3 regions of the Sphingobium sp. SA916 genome follow, and region 1 is predicted to be linked to each of the others. Evidence: predicted binding sites of a transcription regulator. Region 1 holds the regulator's gene; each other region holds the start of a gene.
The links. Region 1 encodes LexA, which represses DNA repair genes until DNA is damaged. Its sites were predicted from a motif close to GTTCCNCNCTTGTTCT; they were not measured.
Positions count from the first base shown of each region.

Region 2: A8G00_RS03710 (ImuA family protein) is a predicted target of LexA. The motif match lies at 5,864-5,879, and genes of this name have one in related genera.
Region 3: uvrA (excinuclease ABC subunit UvrA) is a predicted target of LexA. The motif match lies at 8,102-8,117, and genes of this name have one in related genera.

Region 1 covers NZ_LXYF01000037.1:20,572-30,713, reverse strand. The annotation lists gene trpC (indole-3-glycerol phosphate synthase TrpC) at 1-507, shown strand, start outside; gene moaC (cyclic pyranopterin monophosphate synthase MoaC) at 504-989, shown strand; gene glp (gephyrin-like molybdotransferase Glp) at 986-2,167, shown strand; gene A8G00_RS25150 (hypothetical protein) at 2,252-2,410, opposite strand; gene lexA (transcriptional repressor LexA) at 2,564-3,250, shown strand; gene A8G00_RS11255 (ComEC/Rec2 family competence protein) at 3,241-5,385, opposite strand; gene gltX (glutamate--tRNA ligase) at 5,433-6,887, shown strand; gene A8G00_RS11245 (citrate synthase) at 6,905-8,191, shown strand; gene A8G00_RS11240 (sensor histidine kinase KdpD) at 8,398-9,780, opposite strand; gene A8G00_RS11235 (DUF2336 domain-containing protein) at 9,780-10,142, opposite strand, start outside.
Region 2 covers NZ_LXYF01000014.1:71,839-81,980, reverse strand. The annotation lists gene A8G00_RS03740 (hypothetical protein) at 1-916, opposite strand, end outside; gene A8G00_RS03735 (Piwi domain-containing protein) at 946-3,348, opposite strand; gene A8G00_RS03730 (alpha-ketoglutarate-dependent dioxygenase AlkB) at 3,567-4,166, opposite strand; gene A8G00_RS03725 (SOS response-associated peptidase family protein) at 4,182-4,736, opposite strand; gene A8G00_RS03720 (SOS response-associated peptidase) at 4,763-5,374, shown strand; gene A8G00_RS03715 (DUF1810 domain-containing protein) at 5,374-5,796, shown strand; gene A8G00_RS03710 (ImuA family protein) at 5,900-6,676, shown strand; gene A8G00_RS03705 (DUF6504 family protein) at 6,594-8,411, shown strand; gene A8G00_RS03700 (error-prone DNA polymerase) at 8,411-10,142, shown strand, end outside.
Region 3 covers NZ_LXYF01000001.1:237,105-247,246, reverse strand. The annotation lists gene A8G00_RS01290 (electron transfer flavoprotein subunit alpha/FixB family protein) at 1-73, shown strand, start outside; gene A8G00_RS01285 (glycine zipper 2TM domain-containing protein) at 130-474, opposite strand; gene A8G00_RS01280 (hypothetical protein) at 645-863, opposite strand; gene A8G00_RS24935 (hypothetical protein) at 992-1,168, opposite strand; gene A8G00_RS01275 (cold-shock protein) at 1,231-1,443, opposite strand; gene A8G00_RS01270 (hypothetical protein) at 1,614-2,615, opposite strand; gene A8G00_RS01265 (hypothetical protein) at 2,719-2,895, opposite strand; gene A8G00_RS01260 (hypothetical protein) at 3,008-3,202, opposite strand; gene A8G00_RS24670 (hypothetical protein) at 3,224-3,718, opposite strand; gene A8G00_RS01255 (DUF3696 domain-containing protein) at 3,702-5,087, opposite strand; gene uvrA (excinuclease ABC subunit UvrA) at 5,140-8,052, opposite strand; gene A8G00_RS01245 (septal ring lytic transglycosylase RlpA family protein) at 8,216-8,788, shown strand; gene A8G00_RS24930 (hypothetical protein) at 8,829-8,969, shown strand; gene A8G00_RS01240 (UrcA family protein) at 9,335-9,646, shown strand; gene A8G00_RS01235 (LytTR family DNA-binding domain-containing protein) at 9,813-10,142, opposite strand, start outside.

The DNA.
Region 1 (10,142 bases):
GAACCTTATTTCCAGGGGCATGACGATTATCTGGTCGCGGCCCGATCGGCCTGCGCCCTGCCGGTGCTGCGCAAGGATTTCATGGTCGATCCCTGGCAGGTGCTGGAAAGCCGATCGCTCGGCGCCGACGCGATCCTGATCATCGCCGCCGCGCTGGACGACAATCAGATGGCGGAGATAGAGGACGCCGCCCTTGGCCTGGGCATGGATGCGCTGGTTGAAGTGCATGATGCGCAGGAACTGGAGCGCGCGATGAAGCTCCGCTCGCGCCTGATCGGCGTCAATAATCGCGACTTGCGCGACTTCACGGTCGATTTCGCCCGCACCTACGAACTGGTCGGACAGGCTCCGGAAGGATGCACCTTCGTTGCGGAAAGCGGCATCGGCAGCCATGACGACCTGATCGCCATGTCGGACCATGGCGTGCGCTGCTTTCTGGTGGGGGAAACCCTGATGAGGCAGGCGGATGTCGAAACCGCCACGCGCAGGCTGCTGACGGGGCGATGAGCAAGCTCACCCATCTGGACGAGGAGGGGTCGGCCCATATGGTCGATGTTTCCGCCAAGGCGACGACCGCGCGCAAGGCTGTCGCGAGCGGCCGCATCAGCATGAGTCCCGATGCAGCAGCAGCGATCGAGCAGGGATTGGTGAAGAAGGGCGACGTGCTGGCCGTGGCCCGCGTGGCGGGCATCATGGCGGCCAAGCGGACCGCCGACCTCATCCCGCTCTGCCACCCGATTCCGCTCAGTTCGGTCAGCATCGACCTCGATCTCGACGGCAGCGGCGTGACCGTGACGGCGACCGCGAAGACCGCCGGTCAGACCGGCGTCGAGATGGAGGCGCTGACCGCCGCGTCGGTCGCGTTGCTGACGGTCTATGACATGGCCAAGGCGCTGGACAAGGGCATGATCATCAGCGACGTGCGCCTGCTGGCCAAGAGCGGCGGCAAGTCCGGCGACTGGACGGCTGGGGACGGGCCGGCATCATGAGCCTGCTTCCGGTCGCGGAGGCGCAGAGCCGCCTGATGGCGCTGGCAAGGCCGCTGCCGACGGAGCATATGCCCATTCCCGCCTGCGCCGGACGATGGCTGAAGGAAGATGTCGTTGCGCTGCGTGATCAGCCCTGGGCCGATCTTTCCGCCATGGACGGCTATGCCGTGCGCGCCGCCGAATGGCCCGGGCCATGGCAGGTCGCCGCCGAAAGCGCGGCGGGCGGCCCGCCGCCTCCGCCCCTAGAACCCGGCCAGGCCTGCCGCATCTTCACCGGCGCGCCCTTGCCGCAGGGCGCCGACAGCATCCTGATTCAGGAAAATGCCGCGCGGGAGGGGGACATGCTGCGCGGGCTGGAGGAGGCGCTGACGAAGGGGCGTCATGTGCGTCCGGCCGGTTCCGACTTCCGCAAGGACGGCCTTTTGCTGAAGGCCGGCAGCGCATTGGGGGCGGCGCAGATCGCGCTCGCCGTGCTGGCCGGGCATGGGACGCTGCCCGTATCGCGCCGGGCGCGGGTCGCCCTGCTCTCGACCGGCAACGAACTCGTGCCCCCCGGTGCGCCGACGCAGCCCGGCCAGCTTCCCTCCTCCAACGCGCCCATGCTGGCCGCCCTGCTCGCCGGCCTTTCCTGCGATGTCATCGATCTGGGGATCGTGCCGGACGATCTCCCCGGCATGGTCAAGGCCTTTGCCCGCGCCAGCCAGGCGGACATCATCGTTTCGACCGGCGGCGCATCGGTGGGCGATCACGACATCGTCCGCCCGGCTTTCGTCCAGGCCGGGGGTTCGCTCGATTTCTGGAAGATCCGCATGCGTCCGGGCAAGCCGTTGATGGCGGGGACATTGGGTTCCGCCGTCTTCCTGGGCCTGCCGGGCAATCCGGTATCGGCCTTCGTGACGGCGACGCTGTTCCTGTTGCCGCTGGTCCGCAACATGATGGGCGCGGCATCGCCCCTGCCCCGCACCGCGCCGGCGACGCTCGCCGCGCCGCTGCCCGCCACGGGGGAACGCGACGATTACCTCCGCGCGTTCCGCACGGAAGCGGGCATCGTTTCCGTGACATCGCAGGACAGCGCCGCCACCGCGGCCATGGCGATGGCCGACTGCCTCATCCTGCGCCCCGCCGGCTCTGCTCCGGCTGCCGCCGGCGATCCCGTCACGGTCCTTCCCCTCGCATAAGGAAAGGGGCCGCCGCGCGACCCCTTCCAGTGCAGTCCTGACGGATGGCGGCGATGTCAGCCCTGCTGGACCGCCGCCGTTCCTTCAACGCTGCTGCTTGCCGGGCGACTTGTCCTGACGGCGTTCATCGCCCATCTGGCCCTGCCGGTCTTCCTGCTGCTGCTGGCGTCCACCCTGGCTGGAGCGGTCGCCGCCCTGCTGGTCGCGACGTTGACCGCCGCCCTGGTTGTTCTGGTTGGCCATCTTTCTCTCCTATTCACCTTCTTCGTGGAAGGCAGGCGTTAAACGGCCTGGGGCCTCCCGCGTTCCAGCAAAAGCGCCCAACGGTTAGGCGCTTGACTTGCCCCGTTCCGTTTCCTATGCGTTCTCCATCCGTTCCAAGGAGGGCAAGGCGAGATGTTGACACCCAAGCAACAGGAATTGCTGAGCTTCATTCAGACCCGGCTGGAGGAGGGAGGCGTATCCCCCTCTTTCGAGGAGATGAAGGAAGCGCTGGACCTGCGGTCCAAATCCGGCATCCACCGCCTGATCAATGCGTTGGAGGAACGCGGCTTCATCCGCCGCCTGCCCAATCGCGCCCGCGCACTGGAAGTGCTCAAGCTGCCCGATGCCATGCATCGCGCTCCCAAGGTCGTCGTGCCTGCCAAGCCGCCGCTGACGCCCGGTCCGGTAGCCAGCAGACCCCCGGTCGCCGCCAACGACATATTGGAGATTCCGCTGCACGGCCGGATCGCGGCGGGCGTGCCGATCGAGGCGCTGGAGGGGCAGAACATGCTTTCCGTTCCCGCCGCGCTGCTGGGCACCGGGGATCATTATGCGCTGGAAGTGGCAGGGGATTCAATGGTCGAAGCGGGCATTCTGGACGGCGATTTCGCGCTTATCCAGCGCACCGACGTCGCGCGCGAGGGGCAGATCGTGGTCGCCCTGATCGACGAAAATGAAGCGACGCTGAAATATTTCCGGCGTGAGGGTCCGAAGGTCAGGCTCGATCCCGCCAACAGCGCCTATGAACCGCAGATCTACGACCCTCGGCAGGTTCGCATCCAGGGCAAGCTGGCCGGGTTGCTGCGCCGCTATAACTGATGCTTCCTGTATTCGCGCGGCCGGCTGGAAGGCCGCGCGACCCAGGGGTGCTCGTCATGCCACGCCTTCGCGCTGCGCATGGTGCCATGGTCCAGATCGATGGTCAGGCCACCCGTCCTGGCGAGGAAGCGTCGATCCACCTTCAGCCAGCGTGGGCGACAGGCGCCCGGCAGGCGGCGGTCGCTGACGACGATGTCTGAATAGGCGCAATCCCGCGCCAGTATCGCATTATCGATCCTCACGCTGCTTCGCGTCAGCAACAGGTTCCAGTTTCGGCCCCCTCCCTTCAGGCGAACGGCGCATAGATCGGGAGAACAGCGGGCCTGGGGCAGCGCCGTCAATGCCTGCAAGGTACCGTCATAACCCGCGCTTTCCGCTATGACGTCGCGCGCATAGCCGCCGGCTCGCGCCCGCAGCATCGCCATGCCGCCATCGGCAGTGCGCACCGCGACATGCCGGCCGTCCCCGCTTATCAATATGGCGGGCATCGGGCTGGTCAGCACCATCATGACGCCGGTGGTCACGGGCATCAGACCCGCCCAGCGCCACCGGCTTCGCCATAGCAGGCACCACAGCATGCCCAGCAGCATCAGGCCGAACACCACGCCCGACTGGGCGGGCGCCAGTACCACCGCCCAAGGGCTGGACGCCACGCCATGGGCAATCAGCAACAGCAGGTCGATCGATCGCGCGGCAAGCCACCAGAAGGGCGCACCCCACCCGCCTAGGTCCAGCAGCAAGGCCGTCGCCTCCAGCGGCATGACCACCAGGGTCGTAAGCGGTATGGCCACCAGATTGGCCATCGACCCCAACATGCCCGCCTTGTGGAAATGGAACAGCGCGATCGGCGCCAGCACCAGCTCCACGACCAGGCCGGTCGCCAGCATGCCCGCAAGATTGCGTCCGATCCGGCGCCCCACCCCTTCGTCACGCGGCGCGAGAAAGGCGCGGAAGGCGGGATGCTCGCCCAGCGACACCAGGGCTATCACGGCCGCGAAGCTCATCTGGAAGCTCGGCCCCACCAGTGCTTCTGGCCAGAGGATCAGCACCACCAGCGCCCCCGCCGCCACGAGCCTGAGCGTGATTGCGTCCCGTCCCATCGCCAGTCCGCCCAGCACAAGCAGGGCAGCGACGCAGGATCGCACGGTCGGCACCTCTGCGCCAGTCAGAAGCGTATAGCCGATGCCCGCCAGAGCGCCGCCGCCCGCGGCCAGCAGCATCAGCGGCCAGTCGAGAGCCGCCCGGCGGCTGAGCGCCATCATCCGCATCAACAGGAAGATCACCGCAGCGATCAGGGCCGTGACATGCAGACCGCTGATCGACAGCAGATGCGCAAGGCCGCTCCGCCGCATCGCCTCCGCATCTGCCTGCGCGATCGCGCCCTGATCGCCGGTGGCCAGGGCAGCGGCGATGCCGGCGCCCTGTCCCGGAACGCGCTCCAGGATATGCTCGAACAGACGCGCCCTCAACCGGGGGCCGGCCGTGGCCGGCCGCAGGACCGTAACCGGCGGCAGCACACGCCCGGTCGCGCCGACGCCCTCGAAATAGGCGCGGCGCGCAAAATCATAGCCGCCCGGCAGGCTGGGCGGCGCAGGCGGCATCAGCCTTGTGCGGAAGGCTATGATGGCTCCCTCTCCGACCCCCGGCGGCATCGACGCATCGTCAAGATTGACGCGCACCAGGGGCGGCAGGGCAGGCACGCCGACAGGCCGGACCAGCACGCGACTCATGTGCTGCGCGGGCAGCCTTTCGACCGACCGGACCTCCCCCTTCAGCGAGATGAAGGCCGGGCGGTCGAGGGGCGGCGATCCGACGATCGTCGCTTTCCCCCAGACCAGCAGGCACCCCGCACAGGCAAGAATGCCACCGACGACGATCGCCTGACGCACCCGGCCACCGGGCGGCAAAAGCAGCGCGGCGCAGGCAACCGCAAGCGTCACGCAGCAAAAGGCCAGCCATTCCAGTCGATTAGGCAGAAGGAACCAGGCCGCGATTCCCGCAGCCAGGGCGACTGGAACCCATAGCGGCAACCGTTCGCGCTCCTCCTCCAGCCACAGCTCCACGCCGCGCCAAATCCGCGCCGCTTTCCCCCGGGCCGAACTGACAACGGAGGTTTGTCGTGGCTCGAAAGCCATGCTAGGGGGCGTCGCGATCATGGATGGGTCGGGTGGTATCCGGGCGAATGGCAGGGAATGAAACGGTGAGTGCTACAGGTTCGAACAAGCAGGTAGTAACCCGTTTTGCGCCGTCGCCTACCGGTTTTCTTCACATCGGCGGCGCGCGCACCGCGCTATTCAACTGGCTGTTCGCACGTCATCACGGCGGCAAGTTCCTGCTGCGGATCGAGGACACAGACCGGGCCCGCTCCACCGAGGAAGCGGTCGCCGCCATCTTCGACGGGCTGGAATGGCTGGGGCTGGGCGGCGACGAACCGGCGGTCTTCCAGTTCGAGCGCACGCCACGCCATGCCGAAGTGGCGAACCAGATGCTCGCCTCCGGCCATGCCTATCGCTGCTATGCGACGCCCGAGGAACTGGCGGAACTGCGCGAGCGGCAGCGCGCCGCCAAGCAGCCGATGCGCTATGACGGACGGTGGCGGGACCGCGATCCCTCCGAAGCCCCGGAAGGCGCGCCCTTCGTCATCCGCCTGAAAGCGCCGCGCGAAGGTGAGACGGTGATCGAGGACGCCGTGCAGGGCCGCGTCGTCGTCCAGAATGCGGAGCTGGACGACATGATCCTGCTGCGTTCGGACGGCACGCCCACCTATATGCTGGCGGTGGTGGTCGACGACCATGACATGGGCGTCACCCATGTCATTCGCGGCGACGACCATCTCAACAATGCGTTCCGCCAGCTAGGCATCATAAAGGCGATGAATTGGGAAGAGCCCATCTACGCCCATATCCCGCTGATCCACGGAGCCGACGGCGCGAAGCTGTCCAAGCGGCACGGCGCGCTTGGCGTCGATGCCTATCGCGACGAGTTGGGCATGCTGCCCGAAGCGGTGTTCAACTATCTGCTGCGACTCGGCTGGGGCCATGGCGATGAGGAGATCATTTCCCGCGAGCGTGCGGTGGAACTCTTTGATATTTCAGGTGTCGGCCGCTCGCCCTCTCGCTTCGACATCAAGAAGCTGGAGAATCTGAACGGCCATTATCTGCGGGAGGCGGATGACGCGCGCCTTGCCGCGCTGGTCGCGCCAAGGGTTGCGGCAAGGTTGAACATCGACCTGCCGGAGGATGGCGAGAAACGGCTTGCCGAGGCCATGCCGTCGCTCAAGCCGCGCGCCAGGACGCTTAACGAAATTGCGGAGGGCGCCGAATTCTTGTTCAAAAATTGCCCGCTCGATTTTGACGAGAAGGCGCTTGCTCTGCTAGACGATTCCGCACGCGCGCTGCTGGGACAGACAGCCGACGCTCTTGCACCCGTCCAGTCCTGGACGGTCGAAGCGATCGAAGAAGCCATTCGCCGCGTGGCAGAGGATGCCGGCCTCGGGCTTGGAAAGGTCGCGCAGCCTTTGCGCGCGGCGCTGACCGGTCGCACGGTTTCGCCGGGAATTTTCGACGTCCTTTTCCTTCTGGGGAAGACGGAGAGCTTGGAACGATTGGCCGCTGTGAGGCACGCATCGGCCAATTGAAGTATCAGGAGAATACCATGTCGGATAACAATGCCACTTTGAGCGTCGACGGCAACGCGAAAGACTATGCCATTCTGAACGGCACGGTCGGACCGCAGGTCATCGACGTTCGCAAGCTCTACGCCAACACCGGCATGTTTACCTACGACCCCGGCTTCACCTCGACCGCGAGCTGCGATTCGGGCCTGACCTATATCGACGGCGACGCCGGTGTGCTGCTGCATCGCGGCTATCCGATCGACCAGCTTGCCGAACAGTCGAGCTTCATGGAAGTGTCCTACCTCCTCCTCAACGGCGAACTGCCCTCGAAGAAGGAACTGGAGGATTTCACGCGCACCATCACGCGCCACACCATGGTGCATGAGCAGCTCACCACCTTCTACCGCGGTTTCCGCCGCGATGCCCACCCGATGGCGATCATGTGCGGCGTGGTCGGTGCGCTCTCGGCCTTCTATCACGACTCCACCGACATCAACGATCCGGAACAGCGCAAGATCGCCAGCCACCGCCTGATCGCCAAGATGCCGACGATCGCGGCGATGGCGTATAAATATTCGGTGGGCCAGCCCTTCGTCTATCCGCGCAACGACCTCAGCTACACCGCCAACTTCCTGAACATGACCTTCTCGGTCCCGGCGGAGGAATATGTCATCGATCCGGTCGTCGTCGACGCGATGGACAAGATCTTCACGCTGCACGCCGACCATGAGCAGAACGCGTCGACATCGACCGTGCGTCTGGCGGGTTCGTCCGGCGCCAACCCCTTCGCGTGCATCGCGGCGGGCATCGCCTGCCTCTGGGGTCCGGCGCATGGCGGCGCCAACGAAGCCGCGCTCAACATGCTGCGCGAAATCGGCACCGTCGACCGCATTCCGGAATATATCGCCCGCGCCAAGAACAAGGACGATCCGTTCCGCCTGATGGGCTTCGGCCATCGCGTCTACAAAAATTACGATCCGCGCGCGACCGTGATGCAGAAGACCGCGAAGGACGTCCTGGCGAAGCTGGGTGTCGACGATCCGATCTTCGACGTGGCGAAGGAACTGGAGCAGATCGCGCTTCACGATCCTTATTTCATCGAAAAGAAGCTCTATCCGAATGTCGACTTCTATTCGGGCGTGATCCTCTCGGCCATCGGTTTCCCGACCGAGATGTTCACCGTGCTCTTTGCCCTTGCCCGCACCGTCGGCTGGGTCGCGCAGTGGAACGAAATGATCTCCGACCCTGCGCAGAAGATCGGCCGTCCGCGCCAGCTCTACACCGGCCCGGCGCAGCGCGATTATGTCCCCGTCGACAAGCGCTAGTCTGCACCGGCAATAAGGCAGGGAAGCGGCGTCCGTTTGGACGCCGCTTTTGTTTTGGCGGGGAGTTGGCCGTTTGCTGACAGGGAGCGCCCCATGATCCCGCACAGGCGGGAACCCGGTCCCGGCTTCAAGGGATCATTGCCCCGTCTGATCCGTGCTCCTCCTTGGCAGGAGTACGGTTTACCCAGACCGAATATCGATGTCCGCTATACGCTCAAAGCCGGCAGCAGCAGCGTGAACCGCGCCCCGCCTTCGGGCGCGTCGTCGATACGGATGTCGCCGCCCATGGCGCGCGCCAGACGCCGCGAAATGTAGAGGCCAAGGCCGCTGCCGCCCGCGTCGCTGCGGCCCAGTCGCTCGAACTTGTCGAAGATGCGTTCCCTGCTGTCGGCGGCTATGCCATCGCCCTGGTCCAGCACCGCGATCCAGGCCTCGCCGTCCGACCGGCCTGTCTCTATCCGAACGGCAGACCCTTCGGGCGCATAGCGCACGGCATTGCCGACAAGGTTCATCAGGATCTGCAAGGCGCGGCGAAATTCACCGATGGCCGGTTCCGCGACCGTCAGCGCAGGGGCGAGGATGCTGATCCCCCGATCCTGCGCCTTTACGAGGAACAGCCCGGCGGCCCGCCGCCCGACATCGGCCAGGTCGATCTCTTCCGCGGTCACGCTGAAATCCGGCCGGTCGATCGCTTGCAGGTCCGCCAGATCGTCGATCAGCGCCATCAGATGACGCCCCGCCGCCGAAATGTCGCTGGCATAGCCCAGATAGTCCGGCCGCAACGGCCCCTCCAATTGCGCGCCGATCGAATCCGCATTGGCGATGATCCGCCCCAAAGGCCGTCGCAAAGATCGGTCCAGCCTCTTTCCGAACTCGGCGGGATAGAATGGCAGCGGTTCCGGCGTGGCGAGCGGCGCCGTCACCGCGCGGTCGACGGGCAAAGCCTTGCCGCGATAACCCACCAACTGGCCCGCGAGATCGAACATCGGAAAGCCCGACAGCATGAAACGCTGCGCCGGATCGCTCGTCAATCCCGCCACCTGATCGCGAAAGGCGCGCCGCTGCGCGAAGCCGCGCAGGATCGCCAGGTCGCCTTCGGCATCCGGGCGCAATTCGAAATAGCTCGTGAAGCGGCTGCCCGGCAAAGGCGGGGCGGATGGCAATGCGCCCTCGCCGCCCAACCCCTCATGCACCATCTGGAAGCGCAACTGGGTATCGATCTGCCACGTCCAGCCGTCGGACAGGGCAGCGATGTCGGTCTCTCGCCGCGCCAGATCCAGCGGCGCCGCGACCGCCTGCCGCTCATGCCAGTCGATGATGGAAAGCTGCACCCGTTCGGCCTCGGGCTTGGCGCGCACCCACATGTCGATGTCACCACGCTCCGCCGCGGCCACGACCGGGCGGGACAGGGCAATGCCCAGATGCGCCGCCAGCCGCGCCATCGCCGCCAATTGCGGGACCGCCAGCGCGCTGCCGAGATCGCCGCCCGCCTCCTGCTGAAGGGCCAGCACGGGTGCATCCGCACTCAGCAGCCGGCCATCCGCAGCAACCGTCGCCCGGATGATGGCGGGATGCGCGGGCATGTTCATCAACCGGCGATCCGCCGCAGATGATCCAGCTTGGCCCGCAGCGCCGCAGGCGCGCGCAGGGCGCCCACCGTCGCGTCGGCCTGCGTTACGCTCAATTCCTGATAGCGCATGGCTTCCCCGACGATGGTCGCATCGGACAAGGAAGGCCGCACCGGCCGCAATGCCAGCAACAATTGCCGGTAGTCGCTGTCCGATCCCCCGAGCGCCCGGCATAGAGCGGCAACCTGCCCCACCGGACCCATGACCAGTATGTCCGCGACCTGCGCGCTCTCCATCCGCAACCGGCGCCCGGCGAGCGCGGCGAACAGCAGGAAATGCCTGTGCTGCAACGCGGCGGCCATCAATTCGGGCGCATCGGCGCG
Region 2 (10,142 bases), on a different contig from region 1:
GCCCGCGGATTCCGAAATCGAACCGGGGCTGCTTCTGTCCGAAACCAGGTAGATATTGCTCATCAACGAGATTCTCACCGAAACGTGGCTCAAGCACGGCCCAGAGAAATGCCTGAACATGAGCCTCCGAATCGATCAGCCAGCGCGCTGGCCCGATCCCGCTGCGATTGGGCTTCACATCCCATACCCACCGCCTGAAGGCGGATTGTGTGGCCTCCAGCATCGCCACCAAGCTGCTATAATCGGGCACCAACTCGACGGACATCCGCCGGACGAGCAAATCGAGCGTTGCCAGCCAGATTGCTCCGCGCTCGAGTTCGCCCTGTGCCGGGTTCACCGAGGAGAGCAGGGCCGCCATCAATTCCTGGCGCCGCTCCGCCGCAAACGGAGTAACTGTTGCAAAGGCATTCGGCCAATATTGGCGCAGGACCAAGTCGGTCGCCAGCGCATCGACCGATCCTTGCGGATCGGCACGCAATCGCCCCGCACCGTCGAGGAGGTCGGCGGCCAGCTGCCGCGCCCGGTTCGACCAGGCATCAGGCTCGGTATTCTCGTTTGCGATGCCGAGCAGCCATTTGGACCGCTCGGCGCCGAGGCCATCGGTATCGCCCGCCGCAGCGATCCCGGTTGCGATGCCGAGCAGGGCGAGGTCATCGGTCCCAAGCTCGCCGCGTCCGCCTTTCGATCGTCCGCGAAGGCGATCGACCGCGCGCGCAAACGCAGAAGCGTCAAATTCCGAACCGCCCGCTAGATATCCAACGCGGGCAAGCGCTGGAATGCCGCCATAATCGAGGTCGCCGGAAGGCAAGGCACTGGCGAACAGACCTCCTCGATCCCGTAAGATCGCCTGTGCGAAACCGAGAGAGGTTTCCGAAGCCAGGGGCAGCGAGCCGGCAACCACGGCTTCGAGTGCCATGAGCTTCGCCTCGAGGATTCCGGATGCGTTCAGAGGAACCACATCCTGCTCCGCAGCGCGCCGGCGGTCAGCACGCTGCTGTTCCAGCCGGGCACAGAGCGGAGATTCCCGAGGGCGTTGGCGATGAGACGTGAATAGGCGATCGATACGGGCTCGATCGACGGGAAATAGCTTCGCCATGACAGATAGGAGAAGCTGTAGACCTGCCGTGCCAGATAGGTGAGGTCGCTGAAATCGGACTCGGGATGGAGCGTCAGCCTGAGCGGACGCGGCAATCCCTGTTCGGCCGTCTTGACCTCCTTCGTGCCCGTCAGCTGTAAGAGAGCCGAGCGCTCATCGAGCTGCAGGCAGATGCCGCGCATCGGAACCCCGATACCTTTCAGGAGCCGCCGCCTGTCGGCGTAATAGGTCACGCCTTCCTGGGACGGATCGAACAGCGCGAAATCATGAAAGCGCGAAATGTCGAGAAAGGCGAACTCGACCTCGTGCTCACCCTTCAGCAAGTCCTGGACGAGCTGCTTGATCGCGTCGATTTCGACATGTTTGAGCGGCTTATAAACGTGGAAGATAAGGCGAACGCGATCGCGCGGCTGCCAGTTATTGTCCTTGCGCACCGTATCGATGGTCGTCTTGAGGCTGGCGAGCAGGGCATCGGCGTAGTTCTCGAACTCGACCTCACGCGTCTGGCCCCAGACGAGATAGCGGCCATCGCCCTGGAAGACGGTGGTGATGCCGACGAACCGTGACTTCGGCCCAAAACGGCCCTCACTGACTTCAGTATAGCCGAGGCCCACGACCAGCTCATGCGTTGCCGGCATGCGGGTCGAGATCACGAATGGAGAGCCGCCCAGCTTCGCATAGGATGCAAGCGCCAGATTGTTCGCCATATAGGCGAGATTGGACTGCTGCATATCGGCGGTTTCAGCCTGGACGCTCTGCACCGGAACACCGACCGCCATGAACGCTGCCTTGGCGGCGAAATAGGGATTGCGGTCGTTGCGCAGTTGTTTGAAGTCGGCCCGGATCTGGACCAGCGCGAGATCGGGCGTTTCGGGCAGACGCGTCAGCAAGCGCTGAATGGCCTCGCGATAGGCCTCGGGCGTTGGTTCGGCGACCTCCTCGAATTCGAACTGGACTCTCGACAATCGAAGCTTGCCGATCAGCCCGCCGCGAAAGGGATTTTCCGGAATCTTGCTACGTCCCCGCACGGCGTCCTGCCATGCATCCTCGGCGATGCCGTCTCTTAGCGTGCGGGCGAGCTGATCGATCCGGCCCCGGAAGCGGGACTCACAGATGATCGCAATGACCGGCTCGTTGCGCTCGTGCTGCATATATTTGAACGGGCCGTGCTGCTTCACGCCCACGTCTGGGTGGGCGCCCGTCTCGCGGCCTTGCGCGCCAAACAGAAAGCCGGGTCGGTCGGTCGAGATGAGCGGTGGAAACAGGGTATTTCCGCGCTGCACGAGCGCACCGACCTCAACTGCCATTCCCGCGATGCGAAGCGTCTCGAGATGACCGGCGACGCCGCCATGAACCTCACGGATCTTCGCGAGCTTGTCGTTGGCGGTCGAGAAGGGCGCGCGCCGCTTGCGCAAGCCTTCCAGGATTTTCGGTGCATCGCGTGGATAGAAATGACGGATCAACGCTTCCAAATTCTCCTGCCGAGGTTCCAGCGTGACATGATCGGGGTCGACAAATTCCTCGCCGGCAAAGTCATTCAGCTGAAGCTTGCCGCCATTGACACCGATGACCCTGCCGAGCGTCTCCAGCCGTGCCAGCACATTGTCCTGGCCGCTATCTGCGCGCGCACAGACATAACAGCCGATCGGATCGAACCGGTCGCGGATCAGCTCACCGACCGGCATCTCGAGCTCGTTGGAGGTGCTGACATCGAGCATCAACGCGAGAAAAGGCTCGGCGCCCTGATGCGGCGCTCCGAGCACGCGAAGATCGAAACTGTGGCGAACCAGAACGTCGAGGCCGTTCGTTTCCGCGAGACCCTGGGCACGTACTGCCGCCGAAAGCAGTGAGGCCTTGCGGTTACCCCAGCATTGAAGCGGGCGGGCACGCCTCAGGATCGTCCGGCGCGGAGCCAGCCAATTGAGCAACGCGTGATTGACCGCCTTTCCGAGGAGCGCGAGATGATCCTGGGTGTTGATCCTGACGGGCGCTCCGAAAGGCCTAGCTCCTTGCCCCATCGGGATGTCATAGATTGCGGAGTTCCGGGCATCATAACGGAAGGCATGTGTCGATTGGTGTGCCTCGCGGAGGGCCCGATATTGCTCCTCATCCTTGTATGCCGTCCGCCCAGCCTCGAACTCCTCGTTTGAGAAGCGGATAGGCGCCAGATTGAGACCCAGTCGGTTGGTATAGCCGAACTGCTTGATGGGCGGCTGGGCGGGAGCTGTGCGGCTCCCAGCATCTTCGCGCATGCGCGTCTCGATTTCGGCTCTCACACTTTCAAGATATCACGCGTTCCCGATATGTCCATGTTATCTTGAGCCGTGATTGTTGAACGTTTGCCGTCGACATCGCGCACCAGATAGGCCCAAAGCGAATCGCCGGTCCATTCCGGATGTCTGCGGTCCTCAGATCATCACCCGGAACCTGACAGTCGCGAAAGTCCCCGCTCCTGCCTAAATGCCGCCTGTCAGTGATGCTCCTTCCTGTGTGCCAGACTGCGAAATGTGATCGACCAGCGCACGGCCTCCATCTCGGCGATCCTGTGCTCCCAGAGGTGCCGCGCCTCACCTGCCATATGGTAAATCCCGCGCGGTACCAGTGGCGCAGAGGCTCGCTGGAACTGGCTGCCCAGCCGCCGGCGAAATCGCATTGTCGCCGGTTCACCCAGCGATATTCCAACCACATGCTCGAACACCGGTCGATCCCGGTGCCAGCCGATGCCGGCGCCGGGATCATAGCGGATGACCAAGGCCTGCACGAGATCCGCAGGCTCAATGCCAGCGAAACGGGCGGCGCGGGCCTTCACAGACTGAAGCCAGTTCGGAATCGGCTCCGTGGGCGCGAAAGCTCCTGTCTGAAAATCATAACTCCATCCAAAGCTGCGCGTCAGCCGCTTGCCGGTCCACTGCTGAAATCGAAAAGGGCTGAGATCCACAGCGTCGATCTGCGCTATCAGCGCCCGTTCCTCCTCGGGCGTGATGAAGTTTTCCGCCTGGTGCAGTCCAGGTAGCAGGGGTTGGCCAAACAGGTCGGCTTGCCCATTGGCAGGATGGCGCAGCATGGTCATGTTACGCGCAACCGCTCAGAGGGCCAGGCTGATCTGCACCGGCTTGGTCAGAATTTCCTCGATGGAAAAAATATGCGCTGGCGGCGTCACCAGCAGATCAGCCTCCGGCATCTTGTAATCCAGCCACTGCATCACCTGCCGCCGGTGGATGATCGCGCCGTGCCGCTCCTGATAGCGCATCACCTCAGGGTTCGCGTCCACGGTGATGATCCTATAGCTGACCGGCCAGTCGCCCATGGCTGGCTCCCAGATGGCGGCGAGATAGAAGAAATTGCCGTCCTCCATCGTCACGCGGAATTTCTTCTCGCCATTGCGGATGTGAAATTCCGAGGCCGGCACCAGGCAGCGATTGCGGGGAAAATCCCGCCCTTCCGAGCGGATGAATTCATAGCGAACCCCGTCGCTGAAGCGTGGGTTGGAACCCCATGCCGCCTCGATCATCTCAAGCTCTTGCATGTCATCCGGGTTGCGCCGGATGATGGCACGGCGACTTCCGAGCGCCTCGGAGTCGAAGGGAGTTGCTTTCGAGTCCATGGATTGGAACATACAGGGAACGAACAGCGGTAGCAAGCCGCCGCCATCAATCAGGAGGCCTGATGTGCAACGACTATCGGCTTGAGGTGGATATCGCCTCGATCGTCGAGGACTTTGAGGATCTCAAGATCAAGATGCCCGAGGGCACCCCGAATGTGCCGGCGCGGGCTGATATCAAAATGACCGACATGGCGCCGATCGTGCGGAGCATCGAAGGAGAGCGCGGCGCGGGCGAACTCGTCAACCGGCGCTGGAGCTGGCCAGGACATAATGGCAAGCCTGTTTATAATTTCCGAAGCGAAGGCCGCGCGTTCACCTCACAGCGCTGCCTCATCCTGGCCGACGGCTTCTACGAGTTTACCGATCCCGCCGATCCCAGCCAGAAGCGACTCGACAAATGGCTCTTCACCATGGCCGACCATAAATGGTTCTGCATCGCCGGCATCTGGCGGGAAAGCCCGCTGGGCGAAGCCTTCACGATGCTGACCATGGATGCAGGGCCGGACGTCGCCCCTTACCATCACCGCCAGGTCATTCCGCTCGCGCGGGACCAGTGGGCTGACTGGCTCGATCCCAATGTCGCGGCCAAGGAAGTTCTGCGTTGGTTGCCTGCGGGGAGTTTACCCGTCACCCAGGTCTACGGCGCCCCGCCGGCGCAGGGAGCGCTCCTCTGATGACCACTGATGCCACCATCGCTCGATTCGTCGATGCTCAGACAAACAGCTACGCGACGGCGCTGTCCGAGATCCGCGCCGGCGCGAAGCGATCCCATTGGATGTGGTTTATCTTTCCCCAGCTGCGAGGGCTCGGGCTTAGTCCCACCGCCCATTATTACGGCATCGCCTCGCTTGAGGAGGCGCGGGCCTATCTCAACCACCCGATCCTCGGGCCACGCTATCGCGAATGCGTCGAGGCATTGCAGCAGCTTGGCACCAGCGACCCTGTTGCTGTCTTCCGTACCGTCGACGCCATGAAGCTGCGCTCGTCGCTCACCCTATTCGAGGCAGCGGCCCCCTCCCCTTTGTTTGCCGCAGCGTTGGATCGCTGGTTTTCCGGCGAGCGCGATCCCGCGACTCGGCAGATACTCGAAGGTTGAACCATGTTGGGACTTAAGCGGCGCAAAAATCGAGATTCATCGCCCTTGACGAAACCGCGCATCGAACGGAACATATAGGGAACATTTGAGTCGTTATGTTCCCATGTCCACGCTGTCCCCTTCTCCCGATCGGCTGCGCGCCGATCAGCTTGCCGCGCTTCGCGCCGGGCTGGCCCATGCCCGCGCTGCCAGCGGTCCGGCACTTCCCTTTGACGTTCCCGCGCTGGACGATCGGCTTGCCGATCATGGATTGAACGGTGCCGGACTGCATGAGTTTGCGGCTGCGTCCGCAACGCTGAGCGACGATGCCGCTGCCACCCTGTTCGCCGCCGGCGTGGCCGCGCGCTTCGCCGCGCAGCCTGGCCTCACCGTCTTCTGGGCGCTGACCAGCTTCGATCTTTATGCCCCTGGCCTCCAGCAGGTCGGGCTTGGGCCCGACAAGGTCTTCTATGCCCAGGGCCAGAAGGACAGCGTGGTGCTGGCCATGGCCGAGGACGCGCTGCGCGACGGATCGCTGGCCTGCGTCATCGCCGAGGTGAAGGCGGCGGACCAGACCGCAACTCGTCGCCTCCAGCTCGCCGCATCCGACAGCCAGACACCGATGCTGCTCTATCGCAGGCACCGCGTTCGCGACCGATGTCCCTTGACCGGGCTTTCGTCTGCCATGACCCGTTGGCGGATCGGCTGCGTGCCGTCGGCCCGCCTCCCCCACCCCGGGGTCGGCCGCCCGCGGTGGTCGGTCGAGCTTGTCCGCCAGCGTAACGGCAACCCCTTCTCCCTCGAACTGGATGCGTGCGATGATACGGGTCGCCTCGATCTACCTGCCGCAGCTCGCAATCGAGCGGCTCCGGCGGACAGAGCGACCAGCCAGGCCGCTTGAGCCGACGGGGCTGCCGGCCGCCCCGCGCTTTGCGTCCCCTGTCGACGATGATCCCGGCGCCTGTTCCGTGCCGCGCGGCGGCGGCTGGCGCCCCGGTGCCCGCTGGGCGCGCGATGGCGCGCTTGGGAGCCGACCGAGCCAGGCCGAGATCGATGCGCTCCCTGCCCATCAGCGCCCCACCCTGCGCGAAATGGGGCGACGCAGCGAGTCCGCCGAGCATCCCTTCAAGGCCATGCCGGCCGATGAAGGGGGAAAGAGCGTGGGAAGCACGCCCACACTCACATGGTCGACGTTCTGGGGACAGCCCACGATCCTGATCGAACGCGCGGGGCAGCGCGATGTGGTGACGGCTGCCTGCCCTATCGCGCTTGAACTTGGCCTGCGCCCCGGCATGGCAGCCGCCCATGCCCGCGCGCTGGTAACCGACCTGGAGGTACGCGATGCCGATCCTCAAGCCGACCAGGCCTGGCTCGATCGGCTGGCTCTTCACGCCGTGGGATACTGGACGCCCACCGCCTGCGTTTCCGGCACGGATGGGCTCTGGCTCGATCTCACCGGCACGACCCATTTGTTCGGCGGCGAAGCCCGCTTCTGCCGCCGTCTGCTTCGTTTCCTGGAGCGCCTGGGCTTTACCGCGAGCATCGCCATTGCCGGGACGCCGGGCGCTGCCCATGCGCTCGCGCGTTACAGCGGGCAGGCCATCACCTTGTTGCCTCGCGGCGAAGAAACCCAGGCGATTGCCGATCTGCCGCTGGCCGCTCTGCGCCTCGATCCAGAAGCGCTTGCGTCGGCCGCCCGCTTCGGCCTCGATCGCATCGCCGATCTCGATCCTATGCCACGCGGTCCACTGGCAAAGCGCCTCGGCCTCGCCACCGTCCGGCGGCTAGACCAGGCGCGCGGTATGGTGGCGGAACCGATCGTGCCGGTCGTGCCGTTCGAGGCGCCGCGCGTGGAGCGACGATTGCTCGAACCCATCGGCACTGCCGAAGCCATCACCCAGGTGATCGGCGATCTGATCGATGATTTGGTGACGCTGCTACAGGAACGCGGTGTGGGCTTGCGATCGGCGCATCTCAGCTGCCTGATTGTCGACGGCTCGGAGCAGCGGGTGGCGATCGGTACCGCGCGCGCTACCCGCGATCCCAGACATCTCAAACGGATGCTCGTCATGCGGGTCGAGAAGATCGATCCGGGTCTCGGCATCGAGGCGATGACGCTCACGACGCCGCGAGTCGAGGCGTTGAGGGCGCAGACGCTGGAAGCCGGGCTTGGGTCCAGCCGTCGGCCGCCCGATATCGCGCCGCTGGTCGATCAGCTGGCTGGCCGGATCGAGCCCGATGCCCCGTTCCGTCTGTCCTCCCGCGAGAGCGACGTGCCCGAACGCGCGGTCAGCCGGACGGAGCCGCTCGCTAGGCCGGTTGGCTGGCCGGGCTGGAAGCGGCCCGTGCGCATGCTCAAAAAGCCTGAGCTTCTCTCCCACGTCGTGGCGCTGCTTCCCGATCATCCGCCTCGCCGGTTCACCTGGCGACGGACGGATTATCGCGTGGTTGCGGGCGATGGCCCCGAACGCATCCATGGCGAGTGGTGGCGCAATGCCCGCGAAATGTGGGCAGTCCGAGACTATTTCCGGGTCGAGGCGGCGGGCGGCGAGCGCTTCTGGATTTTCCGCCGGGGCGATGGCGTCGATGCGCCGACCGGGGATCTAAGCTGGTACATGCATGGGCTGTTCGGCTGATGACCCGCTATGTCGAGCTTCAGGTAACGAGCCATTTCTCGTTTCTGCGCGGCGCATCCTCGCCCGAACAGCTTTTCTCCGCCGCGGCGCTGCTCGGGCACGAGGCGCTGGGGCTTGCCGATTGGGGGAGCGTCGCGGGCGTGGTGCGCGGGTGGGACGCGCAAAAGACGACCGGCGTCCGAATGATTGCGGGCGCGCGGGTCGATCTGACCGATGGCCGCGCTTTGTTGCTCTATCCGACCGACCGTCCAGCCTGGTCGCGGCTGACCCGACTTCTCTCGGTCGGCAAGGCGCGCGGCGGCAAGGGCCGCTGTTTGCTCAACTGGAGCGACGTCGCCCATCATGCCGAGGGCCTTATCGCCATCCTAGTGCCGGACATGGCGTGCAATGCGACCCTCTCCAGCCTCTGCGAACTGCGCGATGTCTTTGGAGCTCGCGCCTATATGGCGCTGTCGCTCCGCCGCAGGCCAGACGATGCGGCACGCCTACATGGACTTGACTCGATGGCGCGGGCAGCGGGCGTTCGCAGCATCGCGACCGGCGATATTCTCTATCATACGCCCGAGGCCCGCCCACTTCAGGATGTCATGACCGCCATTCGCGAACGGACCACGATCGATGGCCTGGGCTTCAAGCGCGAGCGCTATATGGACCGTAACCTCAAAAGCCCGGAGGAGATGGAGCGGCGGTTCGCCGCCTTTCCCGACGCGATTGAGGCCAGCGCGGATATCGCCGCTCAGTGCCGGTTCGATCTGGGCGAGATCCAGTATCAATATTCCTATGAGCAGGTGATGGAGGGACGCACGGCGCAGCAGGCGCTCGCGGCGCTCACGGAAGCGGCTGCGGCCCGGATGTTCCCCGCCGGTCTCCCGCAGGCTTACTCCGAACAAATCGATCATGAGCTAAATTTGATCGACCAGCTCGGTTACGCTCCCTATTTCCTGACGGTCAATTCGATCGTAGCTGAAAGCCGGCGGCGCGGCATTCTCTGCCAGGGTCGCGGGTCGGCCGCGAACAGCTGCGTCTGCTATATGCTCGGCATCACCTCGATCGATCCGATCCAGCATGAGTTGCTCTTCGAGCGGTTCGTGTCGGGCGAGCGCAAGGAACCGCCCGATATCGACGTCGATTTCGAACATGAGCGGCGCGAGGAAATCATCCAGTGGATCTATGAAACCTATGGCCGCACCCGATCGGCGCTGACCGCCGTGGTGACCCGCTATCGCACCCGTGGCGCGGTTGCTGAAGTGGGCAAAGCTCTGGGGCTGCCGGGCGATTTGACCAAGATGCTGACCGGTCTGGTCTGGGGCTGGTCGATGGACGGGATCACCGACGAACAGATCGAAAGCCTCAATCTCAACACCGACGATCATCGGCTCAAACTGACACTGGAACTGTCGCGCCAGCTGATCGGCTCGCCACGCCACCTCTCCCAGCATCCCGGCGGCTTCGTGCTGACGCAGGACCGGCTTGACGATCTGGTCCCAATCGAGCCGGCGCGGATGGAAGACCGGCAGATCATCGAATGGGATAAAGATGATATCGACGCGCTGAAGTTCATGAAGGTCGATGTGCTTGGCCTCGGCATGCTGGGCTGCATGAACCGCGCCTTTAACCTGCTCGACGAGCATAAGGGGATCAGGGTCGGCATGGCCGACCTCCAGGATGATGACTCCGACGTCTATGCGATGATCCAGCGCGCCGACACGCTCGGCGTTTTCCAGATCGAGA
Region 3 (10,142 bases), on a different contig from region 1:
CTTCCAGGTGGCGGACATCGGGCTGGTCGGCGACCTGTTCAAGGTCGTGCCGGAGCTGGTCGAAAAGCTGTAAGCCCTGTCGGGGTTCAGAAGGAGGGCGCGGGCCTTGGGTCCGCGCCCTTTTTCGTTCTATTCGCAGCGGACGTCGTTCTTGTCGATGGCGCGGCCGGCGAGCGCGCCGCCGGCGCCGCCCAGGATGGTGCCCAGCGTCTTGGAGCCGCCGGGGGCGATGATGTTGCCCAATACGCCGCCCGCGATCGCGCCGACTATGGTGCCGGTGGTGCCGTCGTCGCGCTTGCAATAATAGCGGCCGTCATTGTCGCGGTAGATATAGTCGTTGTCGCCGATGGGCCGGCCGCCGGGGCGGTGGCCGTAGCCGGGCCGGTCGTAGCCGTAGCGGCCACCGTCACCGTCCGAAACGCAGGCCGTCAACGGCATTGCAAGCAGCGCCGCTGCCAATAGGGGGGTGCGCATTGTCCTTTTCTCCTGTGCTTTCCCTGCTGGGGTGACAACCCTTGGGAAGGGAGGAAGTTGCGCGAAATAGTCTGCCCGCCGCGGCACCAAAAGGGGGGAAAGGCAGCCGGGCGGGCAGTGATGCCAGCGGGGAGAGGGTGTTCACCGCTGGAAAGGAAAGGGTCGGGCCGTCAGGGCGTCACGGGCGCGGCGCCGGTGGTGCTGGCGGCAGGCGTGGCGAGGTTGGGACTGGTCACCGTGCTGTCGCTGTCGCGGCGCTGGTCGAGGTCCGATTTCGCCTGGTTGTAGCGGGCGACGAGGTCGTCCTTGAACTCTGTCAGCTTGCCTTCGTCATAGAGTTTCTTGCCGACATAGCCTGCGATCGCGCCGAAGATCAGGGTGCGGATCATGGGTGGGGGCTCCTTGTTCCGTGGGGAATTTGCAAGGATAACATTGGCGGCGCGGATCGGTTCCGGCGCGGTGCGGCAGGGCGAGCGGGGCCGGCGATGCGAAGAGTGGCAGGGCCGGCCGGGGCCGTTCAGTTGGTGGCGGCGGCGCGGCGGGCGCGGCTTTCGTCGACATATTCCTGTCGTCGGGCCATGACCAGAAAGGCGGCTTCGGAACGCAGGCAGCGCTGGCGGACATTGTCCAGGGTGGCGGCGTCGGCTTCGTTCCGGGCCTGACGGGCGAGGGCGCGGAAATCGGGGTTGGCCATGGGACGCTCCTTTCAAGAGTGGCGGGCGCCGCGTGGGCGGCGCCCGGCCTGTCAGCGGCGCATCATTGCGCGTGCTGGATATTCACCGCCGCCATCTTGCCGCGCTTGTCCTGCTCCAGATCGTAGGAGACGCGGTCCTTTTCGCGCAGGGTGGCGAGACCGCCGCGCTCCACCGCGGAGATGTGGACGAAGGCGTCCGGGCTGCCGTCATCGGGAGCGATGAAGCCATAGCCCTTGTCGGCGTTGAAGAATTTGACGGTTCCGATGATGCTCATGGGGTATTTCCTTCTTTACGTGGGCGCGTCCCGTGTGGACGGGCCTTGCGCTAGAGGGGCAGGGAAAGAAGGAAGTTTGGTGCCGCAAAGCGCCGAAAGACCGTCGATTTGCGACTATAGCCTTCCCCATATAGGGGCATGGGGGCGGAATAGCAAATCGGCGGGTGCGATCATCCTGCTCCCGCCAGCGCGGCGAAGCCGAAAAAGGCGTCGCGGGCGCGCGCGGCGGCATGTTCATAGGGGCGGCGCTCCGCCTCCACGCGCAGGGCCAGCGCCTGTTCCTCCGCCGTCGTCAGGTCGCGCTCATAGGCGTCGATGTCGTAGAGGGCGTCGCTTTCGTCGCCGTCGAAGCCGGGCGGCGCGGGATAGTCGGTGCGCCAGCCGTCCCTTTCCTCATCCCACCAGATGCCGCGCAGCCGGGCGGCGGCTTCGTCCGGCGGGAAGCTGGCGCGGTCGACCGGCGGAGCGGCCGGAATGGGCCGAAGTTCACACCGTCCATCGAGGGGGAAGAGCGGGGCCTTGCCGCCCTCGCCCAGCGCCAGGCGCGCGGCGACGAACAGTGCGGCGGAGGCGCCGGGGGACAAGGCTGTGGCGGCCTGTTCGATGGCGGGCGCTTCTTCGGGGGCTGCGGGATCGGGCAGGGCGGCGTGGTCCGCATCGCCGGCCATGGGCTGGGGCGCGGCGTCGGGGCGGTCGGGCTGCGCCTGATCCTCCGGACAGAGCATGTCGAGATAGGCGGCGAAATCCTGCGCCACCACGCGGGCGAGGGCGGCGTCGCTGCCCTGCGGCGGGCTGTCGGCCATGCGGTCGAGGCGGGAGAGCATCGACATGGCGAGGCGGTTGTCGTGGCGGTGGCGGGTGATTTCGCCTGCGTCCATGTCCTTGCGGATCACCTCCTCATGGCCGGTGAGAGCGCGGGCGAGCAGATCGTCGGCGAGGCGGGCGCGGGCGATGAGGATGGCGGCGTCCCAGCCGAGGCGAAAGGCCGCGCCGTCGCGGCGGATGCGCAGGGCATAGGCCGAGCGCGGGCTGATGTGGGCGGCTTCACAGGCGGAGAGAATGATGCCGGTGGCGGCGAGGGTTTCGAGGAAGGCGCGTTGGCGAGCGGGGCTCCAGCCATCGGCGCGGATCTGCTGCGCGGGGGTGGGGAGGGGAGGGAATTGGCAGGTCATGGCAAGGCCCTTTTCCGTTAGGTGCTTTGCCGGGAGGATATGTCAGGGGAGGAGGTGTAGGACAGAACAAAATCGGAACATGTGCGCTAAGACAGTGACCTTGTCATGCCTGCTTCTTTCGATCGATGATCTTTTTCATCATCGCCATGACCTCCTCATGAGGAATGCCGGGCTTATCGGACGCAAGCGACTTCTCCACCTTTGCGCGAAACCATGCATCATAGGCCTCGGCTTCCTCGGTCGTCGCGAACTCGGATATGATGGGGTCGAGTTTGGGCATCGGTGGAGAATGTCAGCGATGTCGGGCGGTGCCAATCAGCGAGGGTGGCTATTGGTCCGGTCTGGATGAGTAGGATGTGGGCAGCGTAGACCCAATTCTGGCGAGGGCGATTTTACCAATTGCCCCCGGCGTCCTTGATGGCTTTGAGCAAAACCTTCTTGCTGGCGGTGCGGCGGGTGCCGCTGTTGCGGGGGATGTCGGCGTCGGTGATGCCGAGTTCGGCGCGGCGGCGTGCAAGGTCGGCGGCAAAGCTCTTGAAGGCGATGCGGCGGCCGGGCCAGTTTTCAATTTTGTCGGTTGAGGACATCGTCTACTTCCGAAGGGGCCTCTATCGTCCAGCACAAAGCTGGTTTACTCTGACGCCAAGGGCGTTCAGGTCATCCTCGCACTCGTCATAGTCGCTGTCACAAGCATTTGCGATTTCTGCCGCTGAGGTTGCATTGTAAGCACCTGCTACCCAAAGATAGTCGTCGTTATCAAATGGTGAAGATGTGAAAGAATCTGGGAGCAGATAACCCTTCTCATCACGGATAGTTATACGGGTAGCCCAAGACGAGACATAGCCTCTTTCATAAACCATACGTAAAAACATGTCGCCTACGCCGGGTTGGCCAGAAAATGAAGCATGATTTCGATATTTGTCGAAATATTCTGACTCGCTATCCAGGATAATCCTGCCGTTCTCGGCTATATCCCTAAGATATTCAGCGCAAGAAATTCGACACTCTTCTGACGCATCTGGAAAGTTTGTGGGTAGTCCCAATGATTCCTTGGTAAGGTCGTTGGCGACAACCAAAACATTCTCATCAACTACTCTGAGCATTGCGATTTCTCATCCGCCATATCGACGCTGCCTTCTCACGCGCTATTATGTCCCCCATCTGATCACCGAAGAAATCCTTAGGCCAGTTCTCCACTCCCCCGAAGAGGTTGACTTGGAGCGGAGAGAGGTTCGATTGCCCTCCTTCATTTTCGCAAAAGAATAAAGCGATATCATTCTGAGTTATATTTCCAAATTCGGTCTCACGTTCAGCAATTCGCCGTAGAAGTCGATTTAAAAAATGTTCGCTATGGGATTCAATTATGAGCTGAAGTTTTCTGTTTATAGCAGTTGCTATAACTAAGTCCGCTATTCCCGCCTGTACATGGGGGTGTAGATGTATCTCTGGCTGCTCAATCAGAATTGTTGATCCCGCCGGGACATAATACAGTAACGTCAACATCGGAAGAATTTGGGAAACGCCAAAGCCCACATCAGTTATGAGCGTCTCCACGGATTGTGGTCCCTTTTTCACATACACACGGAACAGACCAGACTCCTTGCCTACTTCATCAACCCGGAAAGAGTAAATAAGGCCAAGTTTTTGAAGCCACCAAGCAATCATTTCTTGGAAGCTTTTTGTAGGGCTCTTGTATTTAAGATTCCGTCGAAGGCCAAATTCGGTAGCACTTAAAATGGCTTCAACGGTGCGTTCACCCCGGCGACCCACATCAGCCGGAGTTGAGCCCGACCATGGATATTGTCTCTTCGGATCCTCGCGAAGCGGTCCGAGATGCAGAATTGAGTCCATTTGGTTGACATACGCGTTCTCGAATAGCCCCAAAAACTGAGCATTTTGAAAATACGTCTGTGCTTGGTCAGGCAGCGAAAAGCATTTGGTCGGCTCCGGCAAATCCCATGGACGCCCCATCGAACGAACGAACCTAAATAACTCTTCGTTAGAAGATGTTAGCTGATATCCGGGCTTTCCTTCTCTCCTATTCAAGGAAAAGCTGGCCATATTCGTCGTATAAGTAAGCTCGTTTGTCAGAATTTTTCTACCGCGGGATAATAGCTCAACTTTGATCCCGATTTCCCGAAAGTTGTAGGCTTTCCTCCTTTTCTGCGTAGTATCAGTAAATGATAAAGGCTTGTCCAAACTCCATTCCAGATGCCATTTTAGATTGCGGGCATCTTCATGCCTAAAAATTGAATCCTTATAGGAGCCCAGCTCAACCGGCGTGGAGGAATCGCCAAATTCCAAAACAGCTTGGCTGTTGGTTGAATCTTTTGTCTGCTTCAAGAGCAGCAGAAATTGAATGATGCTGCTCTTTCCCGAGGAGTTCGCCCCGAAAAGAACTGTTATAGGCCGAAATTCAACGGAAAGTTCGGCCCATGATTTAAAATTTTTTACGCTGAGCTTTTTGAGCATAGGCCATTTAAATCATGATAAGTTAATCGTCTAGAGCACCATTGGAAGTCTCTTATTCCGCCGCCACAGCCTCCATCCCCAACAACGGCGCTAAGTACCGCCCGGTAAAGCTCCGGGCGTTCTTCGCCACCTTCTCCGGTGTGCCTTCGGCGACGACTTCGCCGCCTTTGACGCCGCCTTCCGGGCCCATGTCGATGATCCAGTCGGCGGTCTTGATGACATCCAAATTGTGTTCGATCACGACCACGCTGTTGCCCTGTTCGACGAGGGCGTGGAGGACTTCGAGCAGTTTGCGGACGTCTTCGAAGTGCAGGCCGGTGGTGGGTTCGTCCAAGATGTAGAGCGTGTTGCCGGTGGCTCGGCGGGAGAGTTCCTTGGCGAGCTTGACGCGTTGGGCTTCGCCGCCCGACAGGGTCGTCGCCTGCTGGCCGACCTTGACATAGCCCAGGCCCACTTCGGCCAGCATCGCCATCTTGTCGCGGATGGGGGGGACGGCCTTGAAGAATTCCACCGCATCCTCGACCGTCATGTCGAGGACGTCGGCGATGGACTTGCCCTTGAACTTTACCTCCAGCGTCTCGCGATTGTAGCGGGCGCCGTGGCAGACGTCGCAGGTGACATAGACGTCGGGGAGGAAGTGCATCTCTATCTTGAGCACGCCGTCGCCCTGGCAGGCTTCGCAGCGGCCACCCTTGACGTTGAAGCTGAAGCGGCCGGGCTTGTAGCCGCGCGCCTGCGCTTCGGGGAGGCCCGCGAACCAGTCGCGGATGTTGGTGAAGGCGCCGGTGTAGGTCGCCGGGTTGGAGCGGGGGGTGCGGCCGATGGGCGACTGGTCGATGTCGATCACCTTGTCGCAATGTTCGAGGCCCGTCACCCTGTCGTGCGGGCCGGCGACGATGCGGGCGCCGTTGAGGGTGCGGGCGGACGCCGCATAGAGGGTGTCGATGGTGAAGCTGGACTTGCCCGAGCCCGATACGCCGGTGATGCAGGTGAAGGTGCCGAGCGGGATGCTGGCGGTGACATTTTGCAGGTTGTTGGCGCGGGCATTGTGGACGGTGAGTTTCTTGCCCGATCCCTTGCGGCGGCGGGGCGGGATTTCGATGCGGCGGGCGCCGTTCAGATAGTCGGCGGTCAGGCTGTCCTTGTGCGCGAGCAGTTCGTTGAGGGTGCCCTGCGCGACGATGGTGCCGCCGTGGACGCCCGCGCCCGGCCCCATGTCGACGATATAGTCGGCGGTGCGGATCGCGTCTTCGTCATGTTCCACGACGATGACGGTGTTGCCGAGGTCGCGCAGGCGCTTGAGCGTGATGAGCAGGCGGTCATTGTCGCGCTGGTGCAGGCCGATGGAGGGTTCGTCGAGGACGTAGAGGACGCCCGACAGGCCGCTGCCGATCTGCGAGGCGAGGCGGATGCGCTGGGACTCGCCGCCGGACAGGGTGCCGCTGGTGCGGTCCAGGTTCAGATAGTCGAGGCCGACATTGTTGAGGAAGCCGAGGCGCTCCACGATTTCCTTGAGGATGGCGCGGGCGATCTGGTTCTGCTGGTCGTTGAGGCGGCTGGGGAGGGTGGAGAAGAAGCCGAGCGCGTCCACCACCGAGCGGCGGGTGGACATGGAGATGTCTTCCCCCGCGATCTTCACCGCCAGCGCCTCCGGCTTGAGGCGGGCGCCGTGGCAGGTCTCGCACGGCATGGCGGTCTGGTATTTGCTGAGTTCCTCCCGCATCCAGGCGGATTCGGTCTGGAGGAGGCGGCGGTTGAGGTTGCCGATGACGCCTTCGAAGGGCTTTTTCACCTCATAGCTTTTCTTGCCGTCGACGAAGCGCAGGGTGACGGGCCGGCCGGCGGTGCCGTGGAGGATGATGAGCTTCACCTCCCCCGGCAGGTCGGCCCAGGGGGTGTCGAGGGAGAAGCCGAACTCCTTCGCAAGGGAGCCGAGGACCTGCATATAATAGGGGCTGGGCGGGTTGGACTTGGCCCAGGGGACGACCGCGCCCTTCTTGAGGCTGAGGGCTTCGTTGGGGACGACGAGTTCGGGGTCGAACTCCTGCCGTTCGCCCAGGCCGTCGCAGGCGGGGCAGGCGCCCTGCGGGGCGTTGAAGGAGAAGAGGCGCGGTTCGATCTCCGCTATGGTGAAGCCGCTGACGGGGCAGGCGAACTTCTCGCTGAAGACGATGCGGTTGGCGGGGATGCCTGCGCCCTTGAGGTTGCCGGTGGATTCCGCTTCGACCTCGCGGCCGGGGACGGCGCCGTCCGCGAGGTCGACATAGGCGAGGCCGTCGGCGAGTTTCAGGGCTTGTTCGAAGCTGTCGGCGAGGCGGGTGGCCATGTCGTCGCTGACGGCGAGGCGGTCGACCACCACTTCGATGTCATGCTTGTATTTCTTGTCGAGGGCGGGGGCGTCCTCGATGGCGTAGAGTTCGCCGTCGATGCGGACGCGGGTGAAGCCGGCCTTCTGCCACTCCGCCAGTTCCTTGCGATATTCGCCCTTGCGGCCGCGGACCACGGGGGCGAGGAGGTAGAAGCGCGTTCCTTCGGGCAGCTGCATCACGCGGTCGACCATCTGGCTGACCGTCTGGGCGCTGATGGGGAGGCCCGTGGCGGGCGAATAGGGGATGCCGACGCGCGCCCAGAGGAGGCGCATATAGTCGTAGATCTCCGTCACGGTGGCGACCGTGGAGCGCGGGTTGCGGCTGGTCGTCTTCTGCTCGATGGAGATGGCGGGGGAGAGGCCGTCAATATGTTCGACGTCCGGCTTCTGCATCATCTCCAGGAACTGGCGCGCATAGGCGGAGAGGGATTCGACATAGCGGCGCTGACCCTCGGCATAGATGGTGTCGAAGGCGAGGGAGGACTTGCCCGAGCCGGAAAGGCCGGTGATGACGATCAGGCTGTCGCGCGGAAGGTCGACGTCGACGCCCTTGAGATTATGCTCGCGTGCGCCGCGGACGCTTATGGTGGTCAGCATTCGGCAGACCTCTGCTGAGAAATTTGCGTGAGACTCATGGGGGCGTGTTGTTCCAGATTTGTTCTTGGGAGGCAAGGGCCGGTCGGGCGCAAGATAGGGACTGTGCGGCGAAAGGAAAAGGCGGCGGCTTTGCCCCCGCGCCGGGCTGGGTTAAAGGGCGGGGATGAGCGGGACTTTTGTTCGGATGCGGTTCGGCGCGCTGGGCGTCGCGATGGCGCTGGCGGCCTGTGGCGGGGGTGTGCGCTATCGGCCCGTGAGCGACGTGCCGGTGCGGGTGGGAAAGCCCTATAGCGTCAGGGGCGTGACCTATGTGCCTGCCGCCGATCCGGGCTATGATTATCTGGGCTATGCGAGCTGGTATGGCGGGGAGAGCGGGAACCGGACGGCCAATGGCGAGCGCTTTCGGCCGAAGGCGGTGACGGCGGCGCACGCGACGCTGCCTCTGCCGAGCTATGTCGAGGTGACGGCGCTGGAGACGGGGCGGACGATCCTGGTGCGGATCAACGATCGCGGGCCCTTTGCCGGGCGGGGGCGGATCATCGACCTGTCGCGCGGGGCGGCGGAGCAGCTGGGGATCAGGGCGACGGGCCATGCGCCGGTCAGGGTGCGCGTCGTGGAGCCGCCGGAGAAGGACCGCAGCAAGCTGCGCGAGGGGAAGGAGGCGCCGGAGCGGCCGGTCGTCGATGCGCGGACGCTCGCCAATTTGCGGGCGCAGCTCGCCGCGCAGGGGCGGTGATGTCGTTCGTGGAAGAATGTCGTCCGTTCGTCCACGGCTGATGTTGCCGGGCGTGATGGATGGGCGGATCATCGAATGGGGAAAACGGTCGTTGCGCACCCGCGCTATGATGCGGTTCGACATGGCGACGATCTGGCTATGGATCGACTGGCCCCGGGCCGTATCGCCGCAAGATGATTGAAAGAGATCCCGGAGAGCCCGACAGCTTCCTGGATGCACCCCCGGCCTTTCCCTTGCGCCGGGGGTGTTTTTATGTGCGCGAATTGTTGAACGATTGTAATTTTACGCTACGGAACGTTTGTTTTTCTGTCGTAAAATTGTCGTTCGTCCCCGTGAGACTGTATTTGGTCGACGGGAGCGCCGTTGGCCGACAGGGACAGGCGCCGGTCGAAAGCGAAAAGCGATGCATTTGCAATGCGCCTAAACAAAATGGGCGAAGACAGAGACGATGATCTGTTGAGGCCTTCTCTTCTCTTCGCTTGAGGTCTGCACCGCGCCCCACGCGGCCCAGGCCGACAAAAGCATAGCGTTGAGGAGACAATTGCCATGATCGCCATCAAGTTCACCGCTGCTCTCGCCGCCATGGCCGCCGCTGGCACGGCTTCCGCCATCGAATTCGAGTCCAACGGAAAGAGTGTCGAGGTCAGCTATCATGATCTGGACCTGTCGAAGACGAGCGACCAACGCGTCCTGAATGCCCGTATACGGCGTGCCGCGGCAAAGGTCTGCCCGCTCAACGATACCACGGCCGCGATCGAGAAGTGTCAGCAGGTTGCAGCCGCGCATGTTCGCGGCGCTGTGGACCTTGCCGTCGCCAAGGCTCAGAATGGGGAGCGCTTTGCCGATCTGAGCAAGTAAAAGCCAGTCGGCGCAGGCGCCTGAGTTATTCAATCGGTTTTTGGAAAAGGGCCCGGAATTCACCGGGCCTTTCCTTTTGTGGGCGCGGAGCGTTGCGGCGTCCCGTGGGCGCTGTCCTCCATCGTCTTGGGCGGTTTCCCTTCCCATCTGCGATGGATTGAAGGGGTCAGCGGCCTGCCATGGCGCGGGCGTTGGTGAGATAGGTGCGGCCGATGCGGATTTCCGTGCCGTCCGCGAGGCAGGCTGACCAGACGCCGCTGCCGTCGTGGCGCAGCCGGGAGATATGGTCGCGGCGCACGATGTGGGAGCGGTGCAGGCGGACGAACTGCTGCGGGTCCAGCCGGTTTTCCAGCGAACTGATCGTCTGGTGCAGCAGATAGCTATTGGCCCCCACATGCAGCCGCATATAGTCGCGTTCCGCCTCGATCCGGTCGATCTGGACCGCGCCGATGCGGATCAGTTCGGAACGGTGCGGCACCCAGAATTCCTCCGCCCA